2 linked regions of the Variovorax paradoxus genome follow. The protein of the gene in region 2 interacts with the protein of the main gene of each other region in a pairwise test. Links are inferred from orthologs where the notes say so. Each region holds a gene or a part of one and is shown on either strand. Other genes may lie near its edges. The genes, in order: QFZ42_RS27115 and QFZ42_RS23380.

Region 1 (15,401 bases), 800 kb from region 2 along the record:
AGCCCGACGCACCGGCGCTCGCCCGCGATGCGTGCGCAGCGGCGCTCGGCCTCGACCCCGCACGGCCCGTGCTGCTGATGGCCTCGGGCGGCGCGGGCGTCGGGGACCTGCCGAGCATGGTCGAGCGCGTGCTTTCGCTGGGCGGCGACAGCGGCTTCCAGGTCATTGCCGTGGCGGGCCGCAATGCCGAGGCGCACGCCAGGCTCCAGGCGGTGGCCGCGCGCCACCCCGGCCGCGTGGTGGCCATCGGCTTCACGAACGAGATGCACAAGCTCATGGCCGCGGCCGACCTGGTGGTGACCAAGCCCGGCGGGCTCACGGTGTCGGAATGCCTGGCGCTCGGCAAGCCGATGCTGCTGATCTCGCCGATTCCGGGGCAGGAAGAGCACAACGCCGGCTTCCTCATGGAAGAAGGCGCGGCCTGGCTCGCCTACGACGCCATCGGCCTCGATTACAAGGTGGCGCGCCTGATGACCGATCCCGCCAAGCTGGCCGACATGGCCCGCCGCAGCCGAGCGCTCGGCAAGCCGCGTGCGGCGGCCGCGGTGCTGCAGCGCGTATTGAGCGAAGCGGCATGACCGGCGCCACGGAGAAAACCGGCGTGGCCCGCACCATCGGCTACCTGGCCTGGGTGGTCGTGATGGCTTTCTTTTTTGCCAATGCCGAGATCCAGATCGAAGGCGGCGCGGGCTGGGCCACCTCGCTGCCCACGTGGCGCATCGAGAACAACATCTGGCTCGACATCTTCTGGGGCGGACGCGCGATGACCGGCTATCACGCCTGGGTCTTCAGCTTCATGGCGCTGGTGTTCTTTGCGCCGCTGGCTTTCAACGGCCGCTGGACCTGGCGCGACGTCGGCCTGGCCGTTGCGGGGTTGATCGTGTTCTGGGTCTGCGAAGACTTCCTATGGTTCATCATCAACCCGGCCTTCGGCTGGGCACGCTTCAATCCGGTCGATGCGTTCTGGCACAAGCACTGGGTCTGGGGCGCGCCGGTCGACTATTGGGGCGGCCTGGCGGTGGCACTGCTGATCCTGGTGACGCGGCACTGGCGGCGGAAGACATGACGAGGAAGAAACACAAGGCAGCGGTCGAGGGCATCGCCGACCCGCGCCCCGGCCACTGGGCCGATCCTCTGGACACGCTGAAGGTCGAGAACCTGCACCGCCTCACGCCCACGCTGTATCGCAGCGCGCAGCCGCGCATCCCCGACGTGGCGGCGCTGAAGACGCTCGGCATCCGCACCATCGTGAGCCTGCGCTCGTTCAACGACGACAGGAAAGTGTTCGCGGGCAGCGGCATCCGCCTGGTGCGCGTGCCGATCAACACCTGGTCGATCGACGACGCCAAGGTGCTGCGCGCGCTGGTGGCCATTCGCGACGCCGAAAAGCAGGGCCCGGTGCTGATCCACTGCATGCACGGCGCCGACCGCACCGGCGTGGTCGCAGCGGCCTACCGCATGGCGGTGCAAGGCTGGGACAAGGAGAGCGCGCGGCTCGAGATGCTGCGCGGCGGCTACGGCTACCACACGCTGTGGCGCAACATTCCGCGCTATCTCGACCGCTTCGATCCGCAGAAGATGAGCCACGCGCTGGCCCACGCGCCGGTGATTCCCGTGGTGTCCTGAAGGCGCCTGCAGCTTTCGCAGGCCGCTCCTATACTGGCCGCCCCGTGGCCTTGGGCCACCTTCCAACGGGCCTTTTTCAAGGTCGCAAGGGGCTCTTCATGGCACTGCAACTGCGCTCTCTCATCCGCGCGAACGGCGAACTCGAACTCTCGCTGCACGACGAACCGGTGCCCGAGCCGCAGGCGCACGAAGTCGTGATCCGCGTCGAAGCCTCGCCGATGAACCCGTCGGACCTGGGCCTGCTGTTCGGCGCCGCGGACATGAGCACCGCCAAGGTCTCGGGCACGCCCGAACGGCCCATCGTCACGGCCACCGTGCCCGAGCGCGGCATGCCCATGATGGCCGGGCGGCTGGACCAGTCGATGCCGGTCGGCAACGAAGGCGCCGGCGTGGTGGTGAAAGCCGGCTCGTCTGCGGCCGCGCAGGCGCTGCTCGGCAAGACGGTGGCCGCGATCGGCGGCGCCATGTATTCGCAGTACCGCGCCGTGGCAGCCGCCCAGTGCCTCGAACTGCCAGCGGGCACCGCGCCGGCCGAGGGCGCATCGTGCTTCGTGAACCCGCTCACGTCGCTCGGCATGGTCGAGACGATGCGGCGCGAAGGCCACAAGGCGCTGGTGCACACAGCCGCCGCATCCAACCTGGGGCAGATGCTCAACAAGATCTGCCAGAAGGACGGCATCGACCTGGTCAACATCGTGCGCAAGCCCGAACAGGAAGCGCTGCTGCGCGGCATCGGTGCGAAGTACGTGTGCAGCACGAGCTCGCCCACCTTCCTCGAAGACCTGACGCAGGCCCTGGTCGAAACGGGCGCCACGCTGGCGTTCGACGCCACGGGCGGCGGCAAGCTCGCGGGGCAGATCCTCGGCTGCATGGAAGCGGCGCTGAACCGCACCGCGAAGGAATACAGCCGCTACGGCTCGACCACGCACAAGCAGGTGTACATCTACGGCGGCCTCGACCGCTCGCCGACGGAGTTCGTGCGCAACTTCGGCATGGCCTGGCGCATGGGCGGGTGGCTGCTGTTCCCGTTCCTGCAGAAGCTCGGGGATGAAGGTGTGCAGCGTTTGAAGGCGCGGGTCGTTGCTGAATTGAAGACGACGTTTGCGAGCCACTACACGCGGGAGGTTTCTTTGCTCGAGGCGCTGCAGCTCGATGCGATCGGCGTGTACGGGAAGCAGGCGACGGGAGAGAAGTTCTTGCTGAATCCGAACAAGGGCATGGCGACCTGATCTCTTCTTGTTCGGGATTCGGTGGTGAGGTGGATGCCGCTGCCCTCACCCCAACCCTCTCCCGGAGGGAGAGGGAGAAAACACACAGCCCGACGCCGGCATTCGGTCTTTTCCCCTCTCCCTCTGGGAGAGGGCTAGGGTGAGGGCTCTGTGCCCCCGACGAAAGCGCGGCGCCCACCCGCTAAACCACCAACCGATACCCCACCGCAGTCTCCGTCAACAGATGCCGCGGCTGCGCCGGATCCGCTTCCAATTTCTGCCGCAAATGCCCCATGTAGATGCGCAGGTAATGGCTCTGATCCGTGTGCGACGGGCCCCACACTTCGCGCAGCAGCTGGCGTTGCGTGAGCACGCGGCCGGCGTTGGCCACCAGCACGGAGAGCAGCCGGTACTCGGTCGGCGTCAGGTGCACCTCGGTACCGGCGCGGCGCACGATGCGGGCGGCGCGGTCCAGCTCGACCTCGCCGAAACGGAACACCGCTTCTGCCGTTTCGTCGCCGCCCGCCGCGCGCGGACGGCGCAGGTTGGCGCGCACGCGCGCCAGCAGCTCGCCGGTGCCGAAAGGCTTGGTCAGGTAATCGTCGGCGCCCGCATCGAGCGCGGCGATCTTGTCGGCCTCGTCGCTGCGCGCGGACAGCACGATGATCGGTACGGCCGACCAGCCGCGCACGTCGCGAATCAGCGAAACACCGTCACCGTCCGGCAGGCCGAGGTCGAGCACCAGCAGGTCGGGCTGGCGCGTGCCGGCCGCCGCAAGGCCGTCCCGCAGCGTGCCGGCTTCGTGCACCACCCAGCCCTCGGCCTCGAGTGCGCCACGCACGAAGCGGCGGATCTGAGGCTCGTCTTCAATGACGATGGCGGTGGGAGACGGCATGGGTTCAGAGTTGGGCTTCGGCAGGTTCGGGAGGTTCGCGGCGCGGCAGCTTCACTGTGAATTCTGCACCGCCACCTTCTGCATTGGCCGCGGCAATTTCGCCGCCGTGCGCACTCACCACCGCGCGGCAGATCGCGAGGCCCAGCCCCACGCCCGGCGTGGCCGACTCGGTTTCGCCGCGCGTGAACTTGTCGAACAGCTTCTGCTCGCGGCCCAGCAGTGCGGCGGGCAGGCCGGGACCGTGATCGCGCACAGTGAGCACCAGCACGCCGGGTTCGGCACGCGCGCCGACGACGATGGGCGGCGCGCCGTATTTGGTCGCGTTCTCCAGCAGATTGACAAGCACGCGCTCGATCAGCACCGCATCGAATTCGACCAGCGGCAGGTCCGCAGCGAGCGCGGTCTGCACGACGGTGCCGCCCAACGACGTGCGAGCCGCACGAATGGACGATCCCACCACTTCCTCGACCGATTGCCAGTCGCGCCGCAGGTTTACCGCGCCGCCCGCAATGCCGCTTTCGAGGCGCGCCATGTCGAGCAGGTTGTTGACCAGCGCATGCAGTTCGTGCGCCTGCGCGACGATGGCTCGCGCCGCTTCGGCGTGCGCTTCGGGCGGCTGCGTCTGCAACGATTCCGCCAACGCGATCAATGCGGTGAGCGGCGTGCGCACATCGTGCGAAATCGCGCCGAGCAGGGCGTTGCGCAGGCGCTCCGATTCCATTTCGACCACGGCCTGCTGCGCCACCTCGACATAGTGCACGCGCTCCAGCGCGATGGCGATCTGCCGCGCCAGCGTGTCGAGCTGCTGCGCCTGCTCGGGAATCAGCAGCCAGCGCGGCTGCGCCGGTGAGAGCGCGAGCACACCGCGCACGCGCATCGGCGCCTGCAACGGCACGTAGTGCCAACTCTGTGCCGCGAGCGTGGCGGTGGCCAGGCCGGCCGGCTGGCCATGGCGGAAGGCCCAGTCGGCCACGTGCGCATCGAAGCCTTCGGGCGGCGTCTTGGGAATCACGAGTTGGTCGTTCGCATCGGTCACCAGCACCAGCGCATGGCCGCCGAAGTGGCCCTGCACCGCGGCAGCGCCCAGCGAGACGACCTGCGTGCTTTCCAGTGCCGCCGAGAGTTCGCGCGTGAGCTCGAACAGCGAGCGCGCACGCCGTTCGCGGCTGGTCGATACCCCGGCCGCAAAACGCAGCCCCGCGGTGAGCTGCCCCACCAGCAGGCCGACGCCCAGCATGATCGCGAAGGTCAGCACGTACTGCACGTCGCTCACCGCAAACGAAAGCTGCGGCGGCACGAAGAAATAGTCGAAGGCCGCGACATTGAGCAGGGCCGCCAGCGCCGAGGGCCCGCGGCCGAAGCGCATCGCCACGCCGACCACGCCGAGCAGGAACAGCATCACGATGTTCGCGAGTTCGAGCACGCCGGCCAGCGGCGTACAGGCCAGCGTGAGCGCCACGCTGGTGGCCGTGGCCCAGGCATAGCCGGGCCAGTGGATGGGTGCCTTCTCATGATCGTCGTCGGCGCGCGGCGTGTTGAGCGGCGTGCGCCCCAGGCGGCGCGCGCTGTCGGCGCGGCCGACTTCCAGGATGTCGAGCGCGGGCGCGCGCTGCGCCAACGCGCGCGGCAGCGGCAGCGGCGCGGCGGGCCACCAGCGGCGCCAGCCGCTTCCCGGCTCCGAACGTCCCATCACCAGCGTCGCGCAGTTGAGCCTTCGGGCCTGCTCGGAGAGTTGCTCGGCCACGTCGGAGCCCGTGAGCACCGCGGTGGCCGCGCCCAGTTCCTCGGCCAGCTTGAGCACCGCGAGGATGCGGTCGCGCTCTCCGGCGGCCAGGCGCTGCAGCCGCGGCGTCTCCACGTAGGCCGCGTGCCAGCGCACGTTCAACTGGCCCGCGAGCCGCGCTGCGGTGCGCACCGTCTGCGCCGCGCCTTCGTGCGGACCGACGCACGCGAGGATCGCGCCCGAGGTGTTCCAGGCCTGCAGCGCGCCGCCGTTCCCATCTTTTCCATTGCGGCCGGCCACGCCAGATTGCTCGACCCGCCAGCCGCGCACATCGTCTTCCACATGCTCGGCGGTGCGGCGCAGCGCAATCTCGCGCAGCGCAATCAGGTTGCCCTTGCGAAAGAAATTCTGTGCCGCGCGTTCGGCCTGTTGCGGCAGGTACACCTTGCCGGCCGCGAGCCGCGCCGTGAGCTCGTCGGGCGTGACGTCGACCAGCACCACCTCGTCGGCCTCGTCGAGCACGGTGTCGGGTACCGTCTCATGCACGCGCACGCCGGTGATCGCCCCGACGGTGCCGTTGAGGCTCTCCAGGTGCTGCACGTTGAGGGCCGACCACACCTCGATGCCCGCGGCCAGCAGCTCCTGCACGTCCTGCCAGCGCTTGGCGTGGCGCGATCCGGGGGCGTTGGTGTGGGCCAGTTCGTCGACCAGCAGCACGGCGGGCTTGCGCGCCAGTGCCGCGTCGAGGTCGAACTCGGCCAGCGTACGGCCGCGGTAGTCCAGTTCGCGCAGCGGCAGCTTGTCGAGCCCCGCGAGCAGCGCGGCGGTTTCGCTGCGGCCATGGGTTTCGACCACGCCGATGAGCACGTCGCGCCCCGCGGTGCGCTCGCGCTGGGCGGCGCTCAACATCGCCCAGGTCTTGCCCACGCCCGCGCCGGCACCGAAGTAGATGCGCAGCTTGCCGCGAAGCGCACGCGCCTCGTCACTGCGCAGTTGCGCAAGCAGGGCGTCGGGGTCGGGGCGGGTGTCGAACATGGGAAGGCAGCGCAGGTTAGCGCATTGCGCCGCGCTCATCGAGCGAGAGATTCAGTGCCAACACGTTGACGCGCGGTTCGCCCACAAGACCCCAGAGCGGCGCCTGCGTATGGCTGGCGATCAGCGCGTTCACGTCTTCGACCGGGAGCCCGCGCACGCGTGCGACACGCGCGGCCTGGTAGCGGGCTGCAGCGGGGCTGATGTCGGGGTCGAGCCCGCTGGCCGAGGCGGTGACCAGGTCGACCGGCACCGGCCCGATGTTGCCCGGGTCGGCAGCGCGCAAGGCGGCCATGCGCGCCTGGACCGCGTCGACCAGCACCGGATTGAGCGGGCCGAGGTTCGAGCCACCCGAAGCACTCGCGTTGTAGGGCTGCGGCGCGGTGGCGGACGGCCGGCCCCAGAAGTGCCTCGGGTCGCTGAAGTTCTGGCCGATGAGCGTCGAGCCCACGGTGGCGCCGTTGCGTACGACGAGACTGCCCGCGGCCTGCGACGGAAACAGCGCCTTGGCGGCGCCGGTCACGGCCAATGGGTAGACCAAGCCGGTGAGCGCGCCCAGCAGCGCGAAGAGCACGAGCGCGGGACGAACGATGTTGTTCATGATGAAGAACTCCTCAGACGAGATGGACGGCCACCAGCAGCCAGTCGATCAACTTGATGCCGATGAAGGGCACCAGCAGGCCGCCCAGCCCATAGATGGCCAGGTTGCGTCGCAGCAGCGCGGCGGCGCCCACCGGCCGGTAGCGCACGCCCTTGAGTGCCAGCGGAATCAGGAACACGATGACCAGCGCATTGAAGACCACCGCCGACAGGATGGCCGACGACGGGCTTGCAAGCCGCATCACGTTGAGCGCGCCGAGCTGCGGATAGGTCGAGACAAAAATCGCCGGAATGATCGCGAAGTACTTCGCCACGTCGTTGGCAATCGAGAAGGTCGTGAGCGAGCCGCGCGTCATGAGCAGCGCCTTGCCGGTCTCCACCACCTCGAGCAGCTTGGTCGGGTTCGAATCCAGGTCGACCATGTTGCCGGCCTCCTTTGCCGCCTGCGTGCCGCTGCCCATGGCCACGGCCACGTCGGCCTGGGCGAGCGCGGGGGCGTCGTTGGTGCCGTCGCCGGTCATCGCGACCAAGCGGCCTTCGGACTGGTATTTGCGGATCAGCGCCAGCTTGTCCTCCGGCGTGGCCTCGGCCAGGAAGTCGTCCACGCCCGCCTCGGCCGCAATGGCCGCGGCGGTGAGCTTGTTGTCGCCGGTGATCATCACCGTCTTGATGCCCATGCGGCGCAGCTCGGCGAAGCGATCCTTGATGCCGGTCTTGACGATGTCCTTGAGTTCGACCACGCCAAGCACGCGGTTGCCTTCGGCCACGGCCAGCGGCGTGCTGCCGCGCCGCGCAGTTTCTTCGGCGGCGCGCAACACCTCCGCGGGCACGCTGCCGCCGAGCGACTCGACATGCCGGCGGATCGCATCGACGGCGCCCTTGCGCAGCAGCACGACGTCCGTACCCAGGCTGTTCGCCGCGGCCGGCAGGTCGACACCGCTCATGCGGGTCTGGGCGGTGAACTGAACGAAGCGTGCACCTTCTACCGCCGTGGCTTCGAGACCGTCTCGGCGCGCGAGTTCGACGATGCTGCGGCCCTCGGGCGTTTCATCGGCCAGCGATGCGAGCATGGCGGCGCGCGCCAGGCGGCCCTGGGGCACGCCCGGCGCGGGCAGGAAGGCACTGGCTTGGCGGTTGCCATGCGTGATGGTGCCGGTCTTGTCGAGCAGCAGCACATCGACGTCGCCGGCGGCTTCCACCGCGCGGCCCGAGGTGGCGATGACGTTGGCCTGCATCATGCGGCTCATGCCGGCCACGCCCACGGCCGAGAGCAGGCCGCCGATGGTGGTCGGAATCAGGCACACCAAGAGCGCCACCAGCGCGGTGAGCGACACCACGGTGCCCGCACCCGCGGCCTCCACGCTGAATACCGAGAACGGCAGCAGCGTGACGGTGACCATCAGGAATACCAGCGTGAGCGCCACCAGCAGGATGGTGAGCGCGATTTCGTTGGGCGTCTTGTGGCGCTTGGCCGCCTCGACCATGCCGATCATGCGGTCCAGGAACGATTCGCCCGGGTTCACCGAGATGCGCACCACCAGCCAGTCGGACAGCACGCGCGTGCCGCCTGTCACGGCGGAAAAGTCGCCGCCCGATTCGCGCACCACGGGCGCCGATTCGCCGGTGATGGCGCTCTCGTCCACCGAGGCCACGCCTTCGATCACCTCGCCGTCGAGCGGGATCACGTCGCCCGTTTCCACCAGCACCACATCGCCCTTGCGAAGGTTGGGCGCCTGCTCCGGAACCCACATGCGAGCCCCCACGCTTGCCACTGCGTGTGCTGCGCTGCCCCCCGAGGGGGCTGCTTCGCCTTGGGGCGGCCCGGCGGCGAAGCGGCCACCATGGTGCGGCTCCTGCAGCTTCTTGGCCCAGGTGTCCTTGCGAAGACCGCGCAGCGAGGCGGCTTGCGCCTTGCTGCGGCCCTCGGCCAGGGCTTCGGCAAAATTGGCGAACAGCACGGTGAACCACAGCCAGACGGTGATGGCCAGCACGAACGCGGGCTTCATGCCGGTGTCGCCCGGAAAGCTCAGCGAATGCACCCAGAGCAGCGTCGTGAGAACGCTGCCGATGTAGACGATGAACATCACCGGGTTGCGCCACTGCGTGCGCGGATCGAGCTTGGAAAAGGCGCCCCACAGCGCGGGCTTGACCAGCGCCGCGTCGAGCAGCGAGAGAGAAGTTTTCGTATTGGCAGTCATGGTGCGCTCCTTCATTTCCAGAGCACGAGGTGTTCGACCACGGGCCCGAGAGCCAATGACGGCACATAGTTGAGCAGACCGACCAGCAGCACGGTGCCGATCAGCAGCGAGACGAACAGGGGCCCATGCGTGGGCAGCGTGCCGCCGGTGACCGGCAGGCGCTTTTTTGCGGCCAGCGAGCCGGCAATGGCCAGCACCGGAACGACCATCGCGAAGCGGCCCAGCCACATGGCCAGCCCGAGCAGGCCGTTGTAGAACGGCGTATTGGCCGACAGCCCCGCGAAGGCGCTGCCGTTGTTGTTGGCGGCCGAACTCAGCGCGTAGAGAATTTCAGAGAACCCATGCGCACCGGGGTTCGCGATGCCGGCCTTGCCGGCGCCCGCGATCACCGCCACCGCGGTGCCGGCCAGCACCACGATGGGCGTGACCAGGATCGCGATGGAGATCAGCTTCATCTCGCGCACCTCGATCTTCTTGCCGAGATACTCGGGCGTGCGGCCGATCATCAGGCCCGCGATGAACACCGCGAGCATCGCGAAGATCAGCATGCCGTAGAGGCCGCTGCCGACGCCGCCGAACACCACCTCGCCCAGCTGCATCAGCACCAGCGGCACCATGCCGCCGAGCGGCGTGAAGGAGTCGTGCATGGCATTCACCGCGCCGCAGGATGCCGCGGTGGTCACGGCCGCAAAGAGCGCCGAGGCGTCGATGCCGAAGCGCACCTCCTTGCCTTCCATGTTGCCGCCGCTTTGCAGCGCGCTCGCCGCCTGGTCGACACCCAGGGACGCGAGCAGCGGATTGCCGGCGTGTTCGGCAGGAATGACGGCCACCACGGCAACGACGAACATCACCGTCATTGCCGCGAGCACGGCCCACCCTTGCCGCATGTCGCCGACCACGCGGCCGAATGCGAAGCACAGCGCCGCCGGAATCAGGAAGATCGCGATCATCTGCAGCAGGTTGCTGAGGGCGGTCGGGTTCTCGTAGGGATGCGCCGAGTTGGCGTTGAAGAAGCCGCCGCCGTTGGTGCCGATCATCTTGATGGCCTCCTGCGACGCGACAGGGCCCATGGCGAGCGTCTGTGTCTGCGGGCTCGCTGCGGCCTCGACCGTTTGCACGGTCTTGTAGGCGTCGAGATTCTGGATCACGCCCTCGCCCGCGAAGACCACCGCAAGCACGAACGACAACGGCACCAGCAGCCACAACGTGATGCGCGTGATGTCGGCCCAGAAGTTGCCGACCAGGCCACGGCTCTTGCCGTCGCCCCGGCGCGCAAAGCCGCGCACAAGCGCGAAGGCCACGGCAATGCCCGTGGCGGCCGAGAAGAAGTTCTGCACCGTGAGCCCGAGCATCTGCGTGAGGTAGCTCATGGTCGACTCACCGCCGTAGCCTTGCCAATTGGTATTGGAGACGAAGCTCACTGCGGTGTTGAAGGCCGAGTCGGCCGATACGGCGCCCATGCCGACGGGGTTGAGCGGCAGCCAGCCCTGCAGGCGCTGCAGCGCGTAGAGAAAGATAGCGCCAATGGCATTGAAGGCCAGCAGCGCGAGCGCATAGCGCAGCCAGTGCATCGATTGCCCGGGCGTCGTGCCCGCGAGCCTGTAGAGCGGCGCCTCGATGCGCTGCATCCAGCGCGGCAGGCGCCCATCGCACAACGCGGCAAGAAACTTGCCGACCGGCCATGCCAGCAGCAGCAGTGCCACGAGAAAGAGGGCCAGCAAGGACCAGGCGGAGGCGGTCATGTCAGAACTCCTCCGCGCAGATCAGCGCGAACACCAGGTAGGCGAACAGGACGAGGGCGATCAGCGCGCCGAAGCCGTAGAGCGCTTCGAGGCTGATCATGGCCGCTCTCCTTCGCCTGTGTTCAGCTCATTCGGCGCATTCATTGCGTCGGGCCCTTCGAGCCGGTTCAGCCCGAAGGCCATGGCGGCCAATGCGGCCCACAGCGCCAGCAAGGCGCCCATCCAGACGAAATCCATTCATTGCTCCTGCAGCGAAACCAAGGCATCGAGTCTCGGCAGGCGCCCGTAAAAACAGGGAACAGAGTCGGCGGGGCCGCATAAAGAAACCGTAAAGACGCCCCGTCTTTCGCACGGCCCTCGACAACGGAGGCGTTGCCATTCAATAATCAAAGCCAAGCCTGTGAAATAAAAAGGATGACCGCCCACCCCCTCGACCTGAAGCCCGCCTGGACGCCGCACCAGCCGGCGGACCGCATCCTGTCCACGCTCAAGACCCGCGGCGCGCTCGGCATTCCCGACATTGCCAAGGTGCTCGACGTGACGGTGGAGGCCGTGCGCCAGCAGATGGTCAAGCTGCAGTCCGACGGGCTGGTCGACGCCGAGAGCCGGCCCGCGGGCCGCGGCCGGCCGACGCAGATATGGCGGCTGACCGGTGCCGGGCACGCACGCTTTCCCGACACGCATGCCGAGATGACGGTGCAGATGATCAGCGCCGTGATCACCGTGTTCGGCGAGAAGGGCATGGACCAGCTCATCGGTGCGCGCGAGGAAGCCATGCGCGCCAACTACCGCGAGGCGATGCTGGGCGCGCGCAGCCTGAAGACGAAGCTCGAACGGCTCGCCGAGATCCGCAGCCGCGAAGGCTACATGGCCGAGTTCCGGCCCGAGGGCGATGGCTTTCTCTTCATCGAGAACCACTGCCCCATCTGCACCGCGGCGCGGGCCTGCACGGGCTTTTGCCGCAGCGAACTGCAGCTCTTCGAAGAAATGCTGGGAACCGACGCGAGCGTGAGCCGCGTCGAGCACGTGCTTGCGGGCGCGCGGCGCTGCGCCTACCAGGTGAGCCCGAAGAACGCGCCTTGAGGCACCCTGATTTCACCGTTTTCAAACCCGAAAGGAAAAACCCCACCATGGAACACACCCTCCCACCCCTGCCGTACGCCCTCGACGCGCTGGCACCCGAGTACTCGAAGGAAACCCTCGAGTACCACTACGGCAAGCACCACAACGCCTACGTGGTGAACCTGAACAACCTGCAAAAAGGCACCGAGTTCGAGTCGATGCCCCTCGAGGACATCGTCAAGAAGTCCAGCGGCGGCATCTACAACAACGCCGCCCAGATCTGGAATCACACCTTCTTCTGGAACTGCATGAAGCCCCAGGGCGGCGGCGCTCCCACCGGCGCGCTGGCCAAGGCCATCGATGCCAAGTGGGGCAGCTACGACGCCTTCAAGGAAGCGTTCGTGAAGTCGGCCGTGGGCAACTTCGGTTCGGGTTGGACCTGGCTCGTGAAAAAGGCCGACGGCTCGGTGGACATCGTGAACATGGGCGCCGCCGGTACGCCGCTGACCACCGGCGACACGCCGGTGCTGACGGTGGACGTGTGGGAGCACGCCTATTACATCGACTACCGCAACCTGCGCCCGAAGTTCGTCGAGACCTTCCTGGCCAAGCTGGTGAACTGGGACTTCGCGGCCAAGAACTTCGGCTGAACGCCGCTGTTCCCGCGGGCGGCATCCTCAGCCGTTGATGAGGTTGAGGATGTTGCCGTCCGGGTCCTTGAACCAGGCGACCTTCATGTCGCCCATGACGTGGATGTCGCCTTCGAGCCTTGCGCCGGGCATGTCGTAGTGCTCGAAGCGCACGCCCTTCGCCTTGAGCGCCGCCACGATGCGCTCGATGTCGCCATCGACCGGCCAGGTCACGGCCGTGGCCTGGTTGGTGCCCGCATAGGCCGAACGGTACACGTTGATGCGCGAGTTGCCGCTGCGGTAGACGATCACCTCGTCCCCTTCCGCATCGACCTCGGCCAGGCCCAGCGTGTCTTCGTAGAAGCGGCGGGCCGCGGCGAGGTCTTTCACCGCGAGGTTGGCCACCGCGTTGATGTTTCCGAGCATGCGAGTCTCCTGTGAAGCCCATCGTGCGGTGGACGCACGGCGGGCGAGCCAAAAATACTCAACCATTTGGTGAAGTATTCGGTGTCCGCGGGCCGCTGTCAATCCGTCGGAAAATACCCCGCGAGCCGATAAGGGCCTCATCGCGAATGAAGAATCCGCACGGCCCCGCTTCCGGCACACTGCACCCCCGGTGCAGTGGCTGCCATCCACGGCTGCAACCCCGAATCGTTCACACAAGAGACAAGCAACCCATGATCCGCAGACAACTCGGCACGCTGGCCCTCGCGCTCGCATTTCCCCTGGCTTTCACGGCGGCCACCGCGCACGCGCAAACCGCGGCCTACCCCGCCGCCAAGCCCATTCGCATGATCGTGCCCTTCCCGCCCGGCGGCGGCACGGACATCCTGGCGCGCCTGGTGGCCCAGAAGCTCACCGAAGCCAACCACTGGACCGTGGTGCCCGACAACCGCGGCGGTGCCGGCGGCACCATCGGCATTGCCGAGGCCGCGCGCGCCGCGCCCACGGGCTACGACATCGTGATGGGCCAGAAGGACAACATGGTCGTTGCGCCCTGGCTCTACAAGAACCTGAGCTACAACCCGGTGAAGGACCTCACCGCCGTGGCGCACGTGGCCTACACCCCGGTGGTGATCGTCACGCAGGCCAACTCGAAGTTCAAGTCGCTCGACGATGTAGTGAAAACCGCGCGCGCCGCGCCCGACACCGTCACCTACGGCTCGCCCGGCAATGGCACCACCATCCACCTGGCCGGCGAGATCTTCAACGGTGCCGCGCAAATCAAGATGCGCCACGTGCCCTACAAGGGCTCCAACGCCGCCATGATGGACGTGCTCGCGGGCAACGTCGACCTGATGGTGTCGTCGGTGCCTTCGGCGCTGGCGCAGATCAAGGCAGGCAAGCTGCGCCCGCTGGCCGTGACCTCGGCCAAGCGCAGCACCTCGCTGCCCGAAACGCCCACCGTGGCCGAGCTCGGCTACAAGGGCTTCGACGTGTCCACCTGGTACGGCCTCTTCGTGCCGGCCAAGACGCCGAAGGACGTGATCGCCACGTTGAATACGGAAGTGAACAAGCTTCTGGCCACGCCCGAAATGAAGGCCGCCATCATTGCCCAGGGCGCCGAGCCGCAGGCCATGACGCCCGAACAGTTCGAGACACTGCTGAAGACCGACTACGAAAAGTGGAAGGGCATCGTGCAAGCCTCGGGCGCGACCATCGAATAAGCGCCCTCGTCGCAGAATGGCGTCTCCACCACAGGCCGCACCGACGGCACGGAGACACCGATGGCACAGCGCACGAATTCCAAGACCGGCTTTCTGCTGAAGACAACCGCCCTGGCAGCGGTTGTCGCCCTGGCGCAGGGTTGCGCGCAGACCGCGGCACAGCGGCAAGCGCCGTCGAATGCCACCGTGGCCACGCATGTCGCGGTCGCCACGCGCGCCGCCGGCCCCGATCTGACGGCACTGCTGACCCTCTGCCAACCCGCGCCCGCCGCGCGGCCGCCGCAGGCCGAACTGGACAAGGGCCTGGCCGCGTTCATCGCCAGGCCCGCACCGCCGCCCGGCCAGGCTTTCGACAACCTGTATTTCGTGGGCGCCGACTGGGTCAGCGCCTGGGCCATCAAGACCTCGGACGGCATCATCCTGATCGATGCGCTCAACACGCAGGCCGAAGCCGCGGCGCTCATCGAGGGCGGCATGCGAAAGCTGGGTCTCGACCCGGCGCAGATCAAGTACGTGATCGTCACGCACGGCCACGGCGACCACTACGGCGGCGCGCCCTACCTGGCACAGAAGTACCGTGCGCGCGTGGTGATGAGCGAAGCCGACTGGACCATGACGGAGACAAGGCTCGAGTTCGCGACGCCGATCTGGGGCGCGCCGCCTAAACGCGGCGCAGGCGATGTTTCGGCAAAGGACGGCGACCGCATCACGCTAGGCGACACCAGCGTCACGCTCTACCTCACGCCCGGCCATACGATGGGCACCCTCTCTCCGGTGTTCGAGGTGACCTCGAACGGCCAGAAACACCGCGCCATGCTCTGGGGGGGCACGGGCTTCAACTTCGGCAAGGACGTGCCGCGGCTCGACGCCTACATCGGCGCCACGCAACGCATGGGCGCGATCGTGCAGACCCAGCGCATCGACGTGCTGTTGTCGAACCACTCGAACATCGACGGTTCGCAAGCCAAGCTGGCCGCGCTGCGGCAACAGCCCGCACCGGCGGCGAACCCCTTCGTGCT
Region 2 (15,080 bases):
AAGGCGCGCCGCACGCTGGTCGGCAAGGAGGTCGCGATGATCTTCCAGGAGCCGACCACCAGCCTCAATCCCTGCTTCACCATCGGGTTCCAATTGATGGAAACGCTGCGGCTGCACCTGCATCTCGACAAACGCACGGCGAAGAAGCGCGCGACCGAACTGCTCGAACAGGTCGGCATCCCCGCTGCGTCGTCGCGCCTCGGCAGCTATCCGCATCAGCTTTCGGGTGGCATGAACCAGCGCGTGATGATCGCGATGGCCATTGCCTGCAACCCGCGCCTCTTGATCGCCGACGAGCCGACCACCGCGCTCGACGTGACGATCCAGGCGCAGATTCTCGACCTGCTGCGCGAGCTGCAAAAAGAGCGCGGCATGGCGCTGGTGCTCATCACGCACAACATGGGCGTGGTCAGCGAAATGGCGCAGCGCATTGCCGTGATGTATGCGGGCCAGGTGATGGAGCAGCAACGCGTCGACCGGCTCTTTGCAAACCCGCAGCATCCCTATACCGAAGCGCTGCTGGCCGCGCTGCCCGAACGTGCCGCGCCCGAGGGCCGGCTTGCCACCATCGCGGGCGTGGTGCCAGGCGTGCACGACCGGCCGGAGGGCTGTCTCTTTGCGCCGCGCTGCAGCTATGCGACGACGAAAGCCTGCAACGTGCGTCCGGCGTTGCGCGCGGTTGCATCGCAGCAGGGCGCCGAAGTGCGCTGCCATTTCCCGCTCGGCGAGCCCGGGCGCATGGCGGCCATCGAGGCGGACCGGCCCAAAGCGGTGGAGGCATTGTCATGAGCGCAATGCCGGGTGATGTTGTCGTGGAGGCGCGCAACCTGCAGCGCACCTACGAAGTGCGGCGCGGCCTGTTCCGCGCGCCCGCGCAATTGCGCGCGGTGGGCGATATCTCGTTTCGCATCGAACGCGGCCGCACGCTGGCCGTGGTCGGTGAATCGGGCTGCGGCAAGTCCACGCTCGCGCGCATGGTCGCGCTGATCGAGAAGCCGACCGCGGGGCAGCTCACACTGGTCGGCCACGATGCCGTGAGCCCGCCGGCCGAGCACCGGCGCGAGCTGCGCCAGGCCGTGCAACTGGTGTTCCAGAACCCGTACGGCTCGCTGAACCCACGCAAGAAGATCAGCGCCGTGCTCGAAGATCCGCTCGCGATCAACACCGCGCTCGGCAAGCCCGAGCGCGCCGCCAAGGCCCGCGAGATGCTCGCGCGCGTGGGCCTGCGGCCCGAGTACGCGAACCGCTATCCGCACATGTTCTCGGGCGGCCAGCGCCAGCGCATTGCCATTGCGCGCGCGCTCATGCTGGAGCCGCGCCTCTTGGTGGCCGACGAGCCGGTGTCGGCGCTCGACGTGTCGATCCAGGCGCAGGTGCTCAACCTGCTGGCCGACCTGCAGGCCGAACTGGGCCTGGCCTATCTCTTCATTTCGCACGACCTCGGCGTGGTACGGCACATTGCGCACGACGTGCTCGTGATGTACCTCGGCCATGCGGTGGAGCAGGGGCCCAAGGCGCGCATCTTCGCGCGTCCGCTGCATCCCTACACGCAGGCTCTGCTGGCCTCCACGCCCGGTCTCAGCAGCCAGCGCATCGTGCTCAAGGGCGAGCTGCCGTCGCCGCTGAACCCGCCTTCGGGTTGCGTCTTCAGCACGCGCTGCCCGCACGTGACGCAGCGCTGCCGCGAAGAGAGGCCTTTGCTGCGCGCGCTCGACGAGCGGTTGGTGGCCTGCCATTACGCCGAGAAGTTTCTCGACGGCGCGCCGCCGGTCAGCGCCGATGTGCCCTTGTCCCCGCCGTTCGTCGCGCCTTTGGCGATGAACCCCTAGCTCACTTCAACCGTGTCCCAAGGAGTTGCCATGAAGAAGACCATTCAGCCATTCGTTTCGCGTCGCTCGCCGAGGCTTGCCGCGCTGCTCGCGCCGGCGGCACTCGCCGCGCTCGCACTGGCCTCGGGCGCCGTGTCCGCCAAGACGCTGGTCTATTGCTCGGAGGGCAGTCCCGAGAATTTCTATCCGGGCGTGAACACCACCGGCACTTCGTTCGACGTGACCACGCAGGTCTACAACACCATTGTCGAGTTCGAGCGCGGCGGCACCAAGGTCGTGCCCGGGCTGGCGGAAAAATGGGACATCTCGGCCGACGGCACGCAGTACACCTTTCACCTGCGCAAGGGCGTGAAGTGGCACAGCACCAGCAAGAGCTTCAAGCCCACGCGCGATTTCAACGCGGACGACTTCATCTTCATGCTCGAGCGGCAGTGGAAGGAGAGCGATCCCTTCTTCAAGGTCACGAGCCAGAACCACTCCTACTTCAACGACATGGGCATGCCCAAGCTGCTCAAGTCGGTGGACCGCGTCGATGACCTGACCGTGAAGGTCACGCTCAACCAGGCCGAGGCGCCGTTCCTTGCCAACCTCGCGATGCAGTACGCGGGCATCCAGTCGAAGGAATACGCCATTGCCATGCTGAAGGCCGGCACGCCCGAGAAGGTCGACCAGGACCCGGTCGGCACCGGTCCCTTCTACCTCGTGCAGTACCAGAAAGACGCGGTCATCCGCTTCAAGGCCTTCCCGCAGTACTGGGGCGGCAAGGCGAAGATCGACGACCTCGTGTTCGCGATCACGCCCGATGCCTCTGTGCGCTGGGCGAAGCTGCAGAAGGGCGAATGCCACGTCATGCCGTACCCGAACCCGGCGGACCTCGACGCGATCCGCAAGGACCCGAACGTGCAGCTGCTCGAGCAGCCCGGCCTCAACGTGGGCTATCTCTCGTACAACACCACGAAGAAGCCTTTCGACGACGTGCGCGTGCGCAAGGCCATCAACATGGCGATCAACAAGAAGGCCATCATCGACGGCGTGTACCTGTCGACGGGCGTGGCTGCGAAGAACCCGATTCCGCCGACCATGTGGTCCTACAACGACGCGGTCAAGGACGATCCGTACGACCCCGAGGCCGCAAAGAAGCTGCTGGCGCAAGCCGGTTTCCCCGATGGCTTCTCGACCGATCTCTGGGCCATGCCCGTGCAGCGGCCCTACAACCCGAACGCCAAGCGCATCGCCGAGCTGATGCAAGCCGACCTTGCCAAGATCAACGTCAAGGCCGAGATCAAGAGCTTCGAGTGGGGCGAATACCGCAAGCGCCTGCAGGCCGGCGAGCACCAGATGGGCATGCTGGGCTGGACCGGCGACAACGGCGACCCGGACAACTTCCTCTACACGCTGCTGGGCTGTTCCTCGGCCAAATCGGCGAGCGGCAGCAACATCTCCAAGTTCTGCTATCAGCCGTACGAAGATCTCGTGCTGAAGGCCAAGAGCACGACCAAGCAGGCCGACCGGGACGCGCTCTACAAGAAGGCGCAAGTCATCTTCAAGGAGCAGGCGCCTTGGTTCACCATCGCCCATGCCGTGCAGCTGAAGCCGGTGCGCAAGGAAGTGGTCGACTTCAAGCTCAGCCCCTTCGGCCGCCATACCTTCTACGGCGTGGACATCAAGTAGCCGATGAGCGCGCCCGTCGCCATCGTCGCTGCCATGCACGAGGAGCTGAGTGCGCTCCTCGCGCAAATGCCGGACGAGCAGCGCGTGCGCGCCGCGGGGCGCGACTTCTGGGTCGGCCATCTGCATGGTCAGCCGATCGTCGCGGTGCTGTCGCGCATCGGCAAGGTCGCGGCGGCGGTGACGGCCACGGTGCTGCTCGAGCGCTTCGGCGTGCGCGCGATCGTCTTCACCGGCGTTGCGGGCGGGCTCGCGCCGGGCGTGAACGTCGGCGACGTGGTGGTCGCAACGCAGCTGCTGCAGCACGACCTCGACGCCTCGCCGATCTTCCCGAAGTACGAGGTGCCGCTGATGGGCCTTTCGCGTTTCATGGCCGACGCCGCGATCAGCAATTCGTTGATGGCCGTTGCCGAAGAAGCGTTGCGCGATCCGGTGGCTTTGGTTGGGCAAAAGGCCGTCGATGAGTTCGGCCTTCGGTCGCCGAAGGTGCACCGGGGCTTGCTGGTGAGCGGCGATCGCTTCGTCTCGACGGCCGCCGAGAGCGCTGTCTTGCGGCGCAGCCTGCCCGACGCGCTCGCGGTCGAAATGGAAGGCGCCGCGATGGCACAGGCATGCCACGACTACGGCGTGCCCTTCGCGGCGGTGCGCACCATCTCCGACCGCGCCGACGACGCGGCGCACGGGGACTTCACGCGCTTCGTGGCCGAGGTTGCGAGCCGCTACAGCCTCGCGCTCGTCGGCGCATGGCTCGCCACGCTGCCTTCTTCTCCCGAAACGCCCGCCGCTACTTGAGCCAGCCGCGCCGGCGGAAGTACCACATCGGCACCAGCGCGCTCGCCGCCATCAGCGCCAGCGCATAGGGGTAGCCGAGCGACCAGTCGAGCTCGGGCATGAGCTTGAAGTTCATGCCGTAGATGCTCGCGATCAGTGTGGGCGGCAGCAGCGCCACGCTGGCCACCGAAAAGATCTTGATGGTCTTGTTCTGGTTGATGTTGATGAAACCGACGGTCGCATCCATCAGGAAGTTGATCTTGTCGAACAGGAAGGCGGTGTGGTTGTCGAGCGATTCGATGTCGCGCAGGATCTGCCGTGCCTCTTCGAACTGCTCGGCGTTGAGCATGCGGCTGCGCATCATGAAGCTCACGGCGCGGCGCGTGTCCATCACGTTGCGGCGGATGCGGCCGTTCAAGTCTTCCTGCCGCGCAATGGCGCCCAGCACTTCGCCGGCCAGCTCGTCGCTGACGTTGCCTTCGAGCACCTTCTTGCCGGCAATCTCGAGCTCGTCGTAGATGTTCTCGAGCGTGTCGGCCGAGTATTCGGCGTCGGCGTCGAACAGCTTGAGCAGCACTTCCTTCGCGTCTTCGATGAGCCCCGGCGCGCGGCGCGCACGCATGCGCAGCAGGCGGAACACGGGCACGTCTTCGTCGTGGATCGAGAACAGCACGCCGCGGCTGCGAAGCTCTGTGTTGTGCTGGTTCAGGATGAAGGCCACGCGCACCGAACGCGGGTCTTCGTCGTCGTCGATCAGGAAGTCGGAGCGGATGTGCAGTTCGCCGTTGTCTTCTTCATAGAAGCGGGCCGACTCCTCGATGTCCTCGTCCATCGCGTCTTCTGGAATCGAGAGGCCGTAGTACTGCTTGATCCAGCGCTTTTCCTCGAGCGTGGGCGATTCGAGGTCGACCCAGATCGGCTGGAACTTGGAAAGCTCCTCCAGGGACTCGATCTCTTCCTGGACGAGGCGGCCGTTGGCGAGCGTAAAGATATTGAGCATGGCTCACTCCCGTGAAATGACTGAGGCGATGGGGCGAGGGAGGGGCGCTTTCAATTCCCAGGCCCGGCAAGCAGGCGTCAAAGGGGAGTTGAAAGCTGCCGAGACGGGGCGGTTTCCATGATGCGGTCTCCAGTTGCAGCGAGCGGCGATTATGTCATCGGCCATGTGACGGCAGGCCGCCGATCTGGATGGACATACAGTAAAGTCACGGCCATGCAGACCGCTGCGCTCCCCGTTTTTTCCGCCGCCGGTGCGACTCAGGCCGAGCGCCTGGCCGCCGCGCTCGCCACCCTCAACGACGAGCAGCGCGCCGCGGTCGAGCATGGCATCGGCACGCTGGTCGGCCGTGACGAGCGTCCGCTGTTGGTGATCGCCGGGGCGGGCTCCGGCAAGACCAGCACGCTGGCGCACCGGGTGGCGCACCTCATTGCCGGCGGCGTCGATCCGCAGCGGCTGCTGCTTTTGACCTTCTCGCGCCGCGCCGCACAGGAAATGGAGCGCCGCGCGGGCCAGGTGCTGGCGCGTGTGCTGGGGCTCAAGTCCGAAAAGCCCCCTGCGCTGCCGTGGGCCGGCACTTTCCACGGTATCGGTGCGCGCCTGCTGCGCGAGTACGCCGCGCACATCGGCCTGAACGACAACTTCACGATCCACGACCGTGGCGACGCAGAGGATTTGATGGGCTTGGTGCGCCACGACCTCGGCCTGTCGTCGAGCGTGAACCGCTTTCCGCGCAAGGGCACCTGCCTTTCGATCTATTCGCGCTGCGTCAACACGCGCGCACCGCTGCCCGAGGTGCTTGCGGAGTCCTTTCCGTGGTGCGCCGAGTGGGAGGCCGAGCTCAAGCGCCTATTCGGCGCCTACGTCGAAGCCAAGCAGCAGCAGAACGTGCTCGACTACGACGACCTGTTGCTCTACTGGGCGGGCATGGTGGCCGAGCCTTCGCTGGCCGGACTGATCGGCGCACGCTTCGACCACGTGCTGGTCGACGAATACCAGGATACCAACCTGCTGCAGGCTTCGATTCTTCTCGCGCTGAAGCCCGACGGGCGCGGCGTGACGGTGGTCGGCGACGATGCACAGTCGATTTACTCGTTCCGCGGTGCAACGGTCCGTAACATTTTGGACTTTCCGTCACAGTTTTCGCAGGCGGCGCGCGTGGTCACGCTGGAGCGCAACTACCGCTCGACGCAGCCGATTCTCGATGTCTCGAACCGGGTCATCGCGCAGGCCACCGAGCGGCATGCCAAGACGCTCTGGACCGACAAGCCCTCAGCCGGGCGGCCGCAACTGGTACTGGTGCCCGACGAGGCGCAGCAGGCGGTGTGGGTGGCCGACAAGGTGCTGGCGCACCGGGAAGGCGGCCTCGCACTCAGGTCGCAGGCGGTGCTGTTCCGCACCTCCACGCACAGCGCGCCGCTCGAACTGGAACTCGCGCGCCGCAACATTCCGTTCGTGAAATTCGGCGGCCTCAAGTTCCTCGAGGCTTCGCATGTGAAAGACCTGCTCGCGGTGCTGCGCTTCGCCGAAAACCCGCGCGGGCGCATGGCGGGTTTTCGCGTCACGCAGCTCATCCCGGGCATCGGACCGGCCACGGGCGCGCGGCTGCTCGATGCCATGGACTCCGCGGCCGACCCCGCGGCGGCCGTGCGCGATTTCGTCCCGCCACCGGCTGCGCGCGCCGAGTGGGCGGTGTTTGCCGAGGCCTATGCCGCGCTGCGAGCGCCGTCTCTGCCTTGGCCGGCCGATGTCGAATTGGCGGTTCGCTGGTACCTGCCGCATCTCGAGCGGCTTTACGAGGACCCTTCGGGCGTACGGCGCGGCGACGTCGAACAACTGGCACGGCTCGCGTCGGGCTACGGCTCGCGCGAGCGCTTCCTGACCGAGCTCACGCTCGATCCGCCCGAGGCCACCAGCGACCGTCCCGGCCCGCCATTGCTCGACGAGGACTACCTGATCCTCTCGACCATCCATTCGGCCAAGGGGCAGGAGTGGAATTCGGTGCATGTGCTCAACGTGGTCGATGGCTGCCTGCCGGCCGACGTGGCGCAGGGTGCGCACGAACTCGAAGAGGAACGGCGCCTGCTCTATGTCGCGATGACGCGGGCGCGCGACCATCTGCACCTCTTGGTGCCGCAGCGCTTCTATGTGACGCAGCAGGCCGTGCGGGGCGACCGGCATCTCTATGCCAACCGCACACGATTCATCTCCGAACGCGATCTTGCCGGCTTCGAGCAACAGACCTGGCCGCCGCCACCGGAGCGGCCTCCCGCGGTGCCGCCGCCGGCGGCCGTGATCGACCTTCGCAACCGCATGCGCGCGGCCTGGAGTTGAAGCCCCCCGGGCATGTCAGGTATTGCAATACCGTGACAGCTTGGGCATAGTGAATCGACCTTCTCCTCTCTTCTCACTTTCTCCCCCTCTTCTCTTCCTTTCCCCCGCACCCATATGTATTTCGCCGGCCACGCTTCATTCCGGAGTGCTGGTCATTTCCCAACCGTCAATTCCAGGAGGTCTTTCATGAATTTGACGATCAGCGGTCATCACCTCGACGTCACACCTGCCTTGCGCACTTACGTCACGAGCAAGCTGGACCGGATCACGCGGCATTTCGACCAGGTGGTCGATGTGAAGGTGATCCTCACGGTGGAAAAGCAGAAGGAAAAGGAACGCCGGCAAAAGGCGGAATGCAACATTCACGTCAAGGGCAATGACATGTTCGCGGAATCGAGCCACGCTGATCTCTATGCTGCGGTCGATGAACTGGTCGACAAGCTCGACCGCCAAGTGGTGCGCCACAAGGACCGCCTGCAAGACCACCATCACGCAGCGCCCAAGCGCGTGATGTAGGCACGGGAAGGCTGCGGCCGACCCCTGCGCAAGCCGCCTACGGGCGGCTTTTGCTTTTTATTACGTCGTTTTCTGCCCTTGACCCACGGCCTGCCGGGCCACATGTAGATAAAAAGTAAGTAAAGGGGAGTGGGGTTTTTACCAAGCAGGTGCATAATCGCCCCCGCCACGCACCCACCATGAATCGCCTCGCGTCCATCCTGCCGCCCGCTCAAGTCCTCGTGAGCGTTGACGCTACGAGCAAGAAGCGTGCTTTCGAAGAAGCAGGCTTGCTGTTCGAAAGCCTTCACGGCCTCGGACGTGCCCTGATCACCGACAGCCTGTTTGCGCGCGAGCGGCTCGGCTCCACCGGCCTGGGCCATGGGGTTGCCATTCCGCATGGCCGCATCAAGGGCCTCAAGGCACCGATGGCCGCCGTCTTCCAGCTGGCGAACCCGATCGGGTTCGACGCGCCGGACGAGCAGCCTGTCGGCCTCTTGATCTTCCTGCTGGTGCCCGAGGCGGCCACCCAGAAGCACCTTGAAATCCTCTCCGAAATTGCCGAGTTGCTGAGCGACGCCGGCCTGCGCGAGCAGATCAAGTCGAGCACTGACGCCGCCGCGCTGCACGGGCTCATTGCCGGCTGGCAGTCCACGCAAGTCGCGTAGAGGTGCTTCGCGCACCCTTCAGGAGCCGCGCCAGCGGCCCCGCAGCGCCGGTTCCGGGTTATTCTGGCCTGCTCCAACACTAGGCGCTGAGCGCCATCTCCCGCACGCATGAAGCCGACCGTCATCAGCGCCGATGCCATGTTCGAGGAATTCCGCGGGTCGCTCCGCTGGGAGTGGCTCGCAGGACTCGGTGCCTCCGAGCGCCAATTCGATCCCGAAGTCATCAGCCGCGCCCAGTCGGCGGCCGATCTGGTCGGTTACCTCAATTACATCCATCCCTATCGCGTGCAGATCCTGGGCGCCCGCGAAGTGGCCTACCTCACGCGCGGCAGCCAAGAAGACTGCGCTCGCCGCATTGCCCGCATCGTCACGCTGGAGCCGCCGATGCTGGTCTTGGCCGACGGCCAGGCCGCGCCGGACGAACTGCTATCGATTTGCGAGCGCGCCCAGCTGCCGCTGTTCGCCACCCGCGAGTCGTCGGCCTTTGTGATCGACCTGCTGCGGGCCTACCTGTCCAAGCACTTCGCCGAACGCACCTCGATGCACGGCGTGTTCATGGACATCCTGGGCATGGGCGTCATGATCACCGGCGAATCCGGGCTCGGCAAAAGCGAACTCGGGCTGGAGCTGATCTCGCGCGGCAACGGCCTGGTGGCCGACGACGCGGTCGATCTGTACCGCATCAACCAGAACACCATCGAAGGCCGCTGCCCCGACCTGCTGCTGAACCTGCTCGAAGTGCGCGGGATCGGCCTGCTGGACATCCGCGCGATCTTCGGCGAGACGGCGGTGCGCCGGAAGATGCGGCTCAAGCTCATCGTGCACCTGGTGCGGCGCGACAGCTTCGAGCGCGACTACGAGCGCATGCCTTCGGCGCCGCTCACGCAAGACGTGCTGGGCATACCCGTGCGCAAGGTCATCATCCAGGTGGTGGCCGGCCGCAACATCGCCGTGCTGGTGGAAGCCGCCGTGCGCAACTCGATCCTGCAGCTGCGCGGCATCGACACCTATGCCGATTTCGTGGCGCGCCACCACAAGGCCATGGAAAACGGCCGCGACGGGGACTGACGGAGCGATGCGGCCGCCGCCGGGCCGCCCCAAGGCGGGCCGCGCCTCCCCCTCGGGGGGTGGAGTTACACGCAGCGAAGCGAAGTGAAAAGCCGGGGGGCCTAACGCTTGCTCACGCAGTCACCGCAGAGGCCATAGAGCGACATGGCGTGGTCCTGAAGGATCCAGCCCTTGTCCTTGGCAATCATCTGCTGGCGGCGCTCGATCTCGGCGTCATAGAACTCCTCGACCTTGCCGCACGACGTGCAGATCAGGTGGTCGTGGTGCGTGCCCTCGTTGAGTTCGTACACCGCCTTGCCGCTCTCGAAATGGCTGCGTTCGAGAATGCCCGCCTGTTCGAATTGCGTCAGCACGCGGTAGACGGTGGCCAGGCCGATGTCCGAGTGCTCGTTCAGCAGCACGCGAAACACGTCTTCGGCCGTCATGTGGCGCTGGCTGCCGGTTTGAAAGATCTCGAGGATCTTCAGGCGTGGCAATGTGGCCTTGAGGCCGGTATTCTTGAGTTCGTCGATATTGGCCATGATGGTTCCTGCGCCCAGTGCTGCAGGCGGGCCTCCCAGAGGCCAGCCGCTACAATGGCCGATCATATCGCTACCCCCTTTTTCTCCCATGCCTGCCATTCTCCAACGCCGTCCGTGGCTGCTGGCTGCGGCCGTCGCCGCGACGTTCTGCCTCAGCGCCTGCAGCGGCTTCAGCGATCGCACGCGGGGTGCGCTTGCGGCCATCACGCCCTACAAGGTCGAAGTGGTCCAGGGTAATTTCGTGTCGAAGGAACAAGTCGAGGCGCTCAAGCCCGGCATGTCGCGCCAGCAAGTGCGCGAAATCCTCGGCACTTCGCTGCTGACCGACGTTTTCCACAAAGATCGCTGGGACTACGTCTTCACGATCAAGCGCCAGGGCGTCGATCCGCAGGAGCGCCGCCTGACCGTCTTCTTCAACGGCGAGCTGCTCGAACGCTTCGAGGGCGACCCGATGCCCAGCGAAGAAGAATTCGTCGCCACGCTCGATACCCGCAAGAAGAGCGGCAAGGTTCCGCCGCTCGAGGCCTCGGAAGAAGAGCTCAAGAAATTCGCCCCCAAGGAAGACGCCAGCAAAAAGGCCGACGCCACCACCACGGCTGCGAGCCAGCCGCCGCTGCCGGCGGCGTACCCCCCGCTCGAAGCGGCGCGCTGAGCACGCGCCAACCAGCGAGGGCGGGCGCACCCGCCGAGTCAGGCGGGCGCGTGCCGGTCCCCATGCCCCAATTTCGAAGGCTGAATCCGCGTGACTGAATCCATTTCTTCTCCTGTTTCCGAGTCGTCCACGCCCGCCCTGCGGCGCATTGCGATTGCCGGAGCGTCGGGCCGCATGGGCCGCATGCTGGTCGAGGCCGTGCGCGAGGCGCAGGATTGCCGCCTCGCCGGCGCGCTCGACATGGCGGGCAGCGACGCCATCGGTGCCGACGCAGCCGCTTTCCTCGGCTTCACGAGCGGCGTGCCGATCGTCTCCGACCTGCGCACCGGCCTGCAGGATGCGCAGGTGCTCATCGACTTCACGCGCCCCGAAGGCACGCTCGCGCACCTGGCCATCTGCCGTGAACTCGGCGTGCAGGCCGTGATCGGCACCACCGGCTTCAGCGACGCGCAAAAGGCCGAAATCGCAGAGATCTCGAAGGACATCGCGATCATGGTTTCGCCCAACATGAGCGTGGGCGTCAATGTCACCTTCAAGCTGCTCGAAATGGCGGCCAAGGCCATGTCGACGGGCTACGACATCGAGATCATCGAGGCGCACCACCGCCACAAGGTCGATGCGCCCTCGGGCACCGCGCTCAAGATGGGCGAGGTCATCGCCGACGCGCTGGGCCGCGACCTGAAGGAATGCGCCGTCTACGCGCGCGAAGGCATCACCGGCGAGCGCGACCCCTCCACTATCGGCTTTTCCGCCATCCGCGGCGGCGACATCGTGGGTGACCACACCGTGCTGTTCGCCGGTACCGGCGAGCGCATCGAAATCACCCACAAGTCGGCCAGCCGCGTGACCTACGCACAGGGCGCGCTACGCGCGGTGCGCTTCCTGGCGGGCCAGAAGGCGGGCCTCTTCGACATGTTCGACGTGCTCGGCCTGCGCTGAAAAAAACACAATGACCGTGCTCGAACTGCTGACCCATGGCGACGGCGTCAGCCGCTCGGTGGCCGCGCTGCTGCTGGCGATGTCGATTTCGAGCTGGGTCGTCATTCTCTGGAAAGCCTGGTTGCTGCGCGGCGGCACGCGCGACGTGCTGCGCAGCATTGCGGCGTTCTGGCAGTCGGCCACGCTGGCCGACGCGGAGCAGCGGCTCAAGGCCTTCGACCGCGCCACGCTGGTGCTGCCGGCGGTGAGCGCCATCAAGAACGCAGCCGCGGACGTCCAGGGTGCGACGCTCGGCGCTGCGGGCGACCGCAACCAGCGCCTCACGCGGGTGTTGCGTGGGGCGCTGCATGGCGCGCTGCGCCGCCTGCAGTCCGGCCAGATCCTGCTTGCCACGGTCGGCGCCACGGCGCCTTTCGTCGGTCTGCTCGGCACGGTGTGGGGCATCTACGGTGCGCTCTCCGGCATTGCCGGCCAGACGGGCGGCTTCACCATCGACAAGGTGGCGGGCCCCGTGGGCGAGGCGCTGGTGATGACGGCTTTCGGCCTGGCCGTGGCCATTCCGGCCGTACTGGCCTACAACGTGTTCGGCCGCGTCATCGGCCGCGTCGAAGCCGAGCTCGAAGGCTTTGCGCACGACCTGCTCGGCAGCTTCGGCAGTGCGCCAGCACCGGCTGCGCCGCCGCCCGCACGGCCGATGCCGGTCTGATCGAACGGAGCACACACGCATGGCCTTCGGTCGCACCTCGCTCGGCAGCAGCGCCGCTGGCGGCGGACGCGCGACCGGCGCCGGCGGACAGCGGCCGCTGTCCGACATCAATGTCACGCCGCTGGTCGACGTGATGCTGGTGCTGCTGGTGATCTTCATCATCACCGCGCCGTTGATGGCGAGCTCGATCAAGCTCGACCTGCCGCAGACCGACGCCGGCCAGCCCAACGACACGCCCAAGTTCGTGAGCGTATCGATCGATGCATCGGGCAAGGTCTTCTTCAACGACCAGGCGGTCACCGACGAAGAGCTGGCGAGCCGGCTGCAGAAAGCCGCCGCCGACAGCAAGGACACCGAAGTCCAGCTGCGCGCCGACCAGACCGTGCCCTACGGCAAGGTGGTGGCGCTGATGGGCATTGCGAACAAGGCGGGCTTGAGCCGCATCGGGTTCGTGACGGACGCGCCTGCAGCGAATCCGGCACCGCCGAATTCGCGCTGACGCAAGAAGGCCGCCCGGCTCATTCGGGCGTCGATGCTTCGCGTTTCTTCAGGCCCGGCAGTGTCCAGCCCAGCGTCATGCCTGCGGCGGCCAGCAGAATGGCGGTCGCGCCGAGAAGCTGCGCTGGATGCAACCGCTGGCCGAAGGCCAGGTAATCCACGCCGATCGCCACCACCGGATAGATGAACGACAGCGCGCCGGCCATGTGCGTCGGGAGCTTCTGGATCGCGCCGTAGAGCAGCGTGAAAACCAGCCCCGTGTAGACGACCCCCATGGCCAGGTGCGTGCCCCACACGGCGCCGTCTTTCGGCAATTGCGCCAGGTTGGCGAACGGTGCCAGCAGCACGATGCCCACGCAGACCTGGACGAGCGCGATCAGGTGCGGCGGCGTGCCGTCGAGCTGCTTCGCAACGATGGCTGCAATGGCATAGAAAAATGCCGCCCCCAACGCCATCAGGATGCCGAGAAAGTACGAGGTGCCGCCCGTGCCGCCGCCCGGCTTGGCCTCGGCGATCAGCAGGACGCCCGCGAACGCGATGCCGAGCCACGCCAGCTTGGGCGCCGTCAACCGCTCCGAAAAGAACAGCGCGCCAAGACCCACCAGCATGAACGGCTGGGCGTTGTAGACCGCCGTCGCAATCGAGATCGACGCGTGCGAGAACGATGCAAAGATCAGCAGCCAGTTGAGCACCAGCGCTGCACCGCCCAATGCCGCCAGCGCGACGACGCGCAGCGTCAGCAAGCGCCTGCGAAGCAGCCCGAGCGCGGCGCAAACCGCGAGCAGCGTGGCGGCGCCGAAAGCGCAGCGCCAGAACAGCAAATCGACCAGCGGCTGGCCGGAGCGCACGACGAACCAACCGATGGTTCCGGAAATTACCATCGCCGCGCTCATTTCGAGCGCACCTCGCAGTTGTCTTTGCATGACCGAAGTTTGTGTGGAGCAAGCCTCAGGTTGCCACCGAATGCGCGCAAGGCCTATGATTTTCCGAAGGGAAAAATCTATTCGAGGCTTAAAAAACAAGGCGAAGCCGCCTTGCCTCCAAAGGATCTGAAATGCTGGATGAGGTCGAACAAAAGATTCTCGATGTGATGCAGCAGGACGCACGCATCTCGCTGAAAGACCTCGCGGCCCGGGTCGGCATGTCGTCGCCGAGTGTCTCCGAGCGCCTCCGGCGGCTCGAAGAGCGCCGCGTGATCCGCGGCTACACCGTCGATATCGACCCGAAGGCGCTGGGCTATCAGCTGCAGGCCATCGTTCGCATCCGTCCGTTGCCCGGCCACCTGCAGGCCGTCCAGGCACTGATCGAAAGCACGCCTGAATTCAGCGAGTGCGACAAGGTCACCGGCGAGGACTGCTACATCGCGCGCCTGTTCGTGCGCTCCATCGAGCAGCTCGACCAGGTGCTGGACCGCATCGCCGACAAGGCCGAGACGCACACGGCCATCGTCAAGTCACAGCCAATACGCCGGCGCATGCCGCCCCTGCGCATCGGCTAGCCCGGTTCAGCCCAGAACCACCGGCTTCGTCTTCCAGATTTCGTGCGCGTACTGCGCAATGGTGCGGTCCGAAGAGAACGCGCCCATGCCCGCCACGTTCAGGATGGCCATGCGCGTCCATGCGTCCGAGTCGCGGTACAGCGCATCGACCTCGGCCTGCTTCGCGACGTAGCTCGCGTAGTCGGCCAAGAGCAGGTAATGGTCGCCCCAGTTCACGAGCGCGTCATAGATGCCTTGGTAGCGCGCCGGCTCGCCGTGGGAGAACGCACCGTCGCGAATCGCATCGAGCACGCGCTTGAGCTCGGTGTTTTCTTCGTAGATGTCGCGCGGCTGATAGCCATGCGCGCGGATGTCCGCCACCTCGGGCGTGGTGTTCCCGAAGATGAAGATGTTCTCCGCGCCCACGTTGTCGCGCATTTCCACGTTGGCGCCGTCG

What was found.
Region 1: the proteins of QFZ42_RS23380 (region 2) and QFZ42_RS27115 interact in binary tests that used the Escherichia coli proteins (3 or more experiments, as listed by UniProt). The link is inferred for Variovorax paradoxus from one-to-one orthologs.

Annotation. Positions count from the first base shown.
Region 1 is NZ_JAUSXG010000001.1:5,702,588-5,717,988, reverse strand. What follows is about bases 3,534-6,845. They hold QFZ42_RS27115 (DUF4118 domain-containing protein), read right to left. Parts: upstream 6,488-6,845; coding sequence 3,734-6,487; downstream 3,534-3,733. Other genes in these bases: kdpC (potassium-transporting ATPase subunit KdpC), read right to left, coding at 6,504-6,845; kdpE (two-component system response regulator KdpE), read right to left, coding at 3,534-3,729. Also shown: QFZ42_RS27140 (MGDG synthase family glycosyltransferase), read left to right, coding at 1-578; QFZ42_RS27135 (hypothetical protein), read left to right, coding at 575-1,066; QFZ42_RS27130 (dual specificity protein phosphatase family protein), read left to right, coding at 1,063-1,626; QFZ42_RS27125 (zinc-binding dehydrogenase), read left to right, coding at 1,725-2,855; more of kdpE, read right to left, coding at 3,037-3,533; more of kdpC, read right to left, coding at 6,846-7,085; potassium-transporting ATPase subunit KdpB, read right to left, coding at 7,099-9,282; potassium-transporting ATPase subunit KdpA, read right to left, coding at 9,294-11,024; QFZ42_RS27095 (potassium-transporting ATPase subunit F), read right to left, coding at 11,026-11,124; QFZ42_RS27090 (hypothetical protein), read right to left, coding at 11,121-11,261; QFZ42_RS27085 (helix-turn-helix transcriptional regulator), read left to right, coding at 11,439-12,107; QFZ42_RS27080 (superoxide dismutase), read left to right, coding at 12,155-12,736; QFZ42_RS27075 (VOC family protein), read right to left, coding at 12,764-13,141; QFZ42_RS27070 (tripartite tricarboxylate transporter substrate binding protein), read left to right, coding at 13,393-14,382; QFZ42_RS27065 (MBL fold metallo-hydrolase), read left to right, coding at 14,443-15,401. UniProt on the Escherichia coli protein: Member of the two-component regulatory system KdpD/KdpE involved in the regulation of the kdp operon. KdpD may function as a membrane-associated protein kinase that phosphorylates KdpE in response to environmental signals.
Region 2 is NZ_JAUSXG010000001.1:4,901,136-4,916,215, reverse strand. Bases 7,038-10,028 are described here. They hold QFZ42_RS23380 (PTS sugar transporter subunit IIA), read left to right. Parts: upstream 7,038-8,294; coding sequence 8,295-8,762; downstream 8,763-10,028. Other genes in these bases: fur (ferric iron uptake transcriptional regulator), read right to left, coding at 9,932-10,028; hprK (HPr(Ser) kinase/phosphatase), read left to right, coding at 8,871-9,830; hpf (ribosome hibernation-promoting factor, HPF/YfiA family), read left to right, coding at 7,786-8,115; QFZ42_RS23390 (ATP-dependent helicase), read left to right, coding at 7,038-7,599. In the rest of the region: QFZ42_RS23415 (ABC transporter ATP-binding protein), read left to right, coding at 1-789; QFZ42_RS23410 (peptide ABC transporter ATP-binding protein), read left to right, coding at 786-1,829; QFZ42_RS23405 (ABC transporter substrate-binding protein), read left to right, coding at 1,860-3,500; QFZ42_RS23400 (5'-methylthioadenosine/adenosylhomocysteine nucleosidase), read left to right, coding at 3,504-4,289; magnesium/cobalt transporter CorA, read right to left, coding at 4,282-5,268; more of QFZ42_RS23390, read left to right, coding at 5,482-7,037; more of fur, read right to left, coding at 10,029-10,351; QFZ42_RS23365 (outer membrane protein assembly factor BamE), read left to right, coding at 10,440-11,003; dapB (4-hydroxy-tetrahydrodipicolinate reductase), read left to right, coding at 11,094-11,942; QFZ42_RS23355 (MotA/TolQ/ExbB proton channel family protein), read left to right, coding at 11,953-12,648; QFZ42_RS23350 (ExbD/TolR family protein), read left to right, coding at 12,668-13,147; QFZ42_RS23345 (DMT family transporter), read right to left, coding at 13,167-14,069; QFZ42_RS23340 (Lrp/AsnC family transcriptional regulator), read left to right, coding at 14,201-14,644; QFZ42_RS23335 (glycogen/starch/alpha-glucan phosphorylase), read right to left, coding at 14,651-15,080. UniProt on the Escherichia coli protein: Seems to have a role in regulating nitrogen assimilation.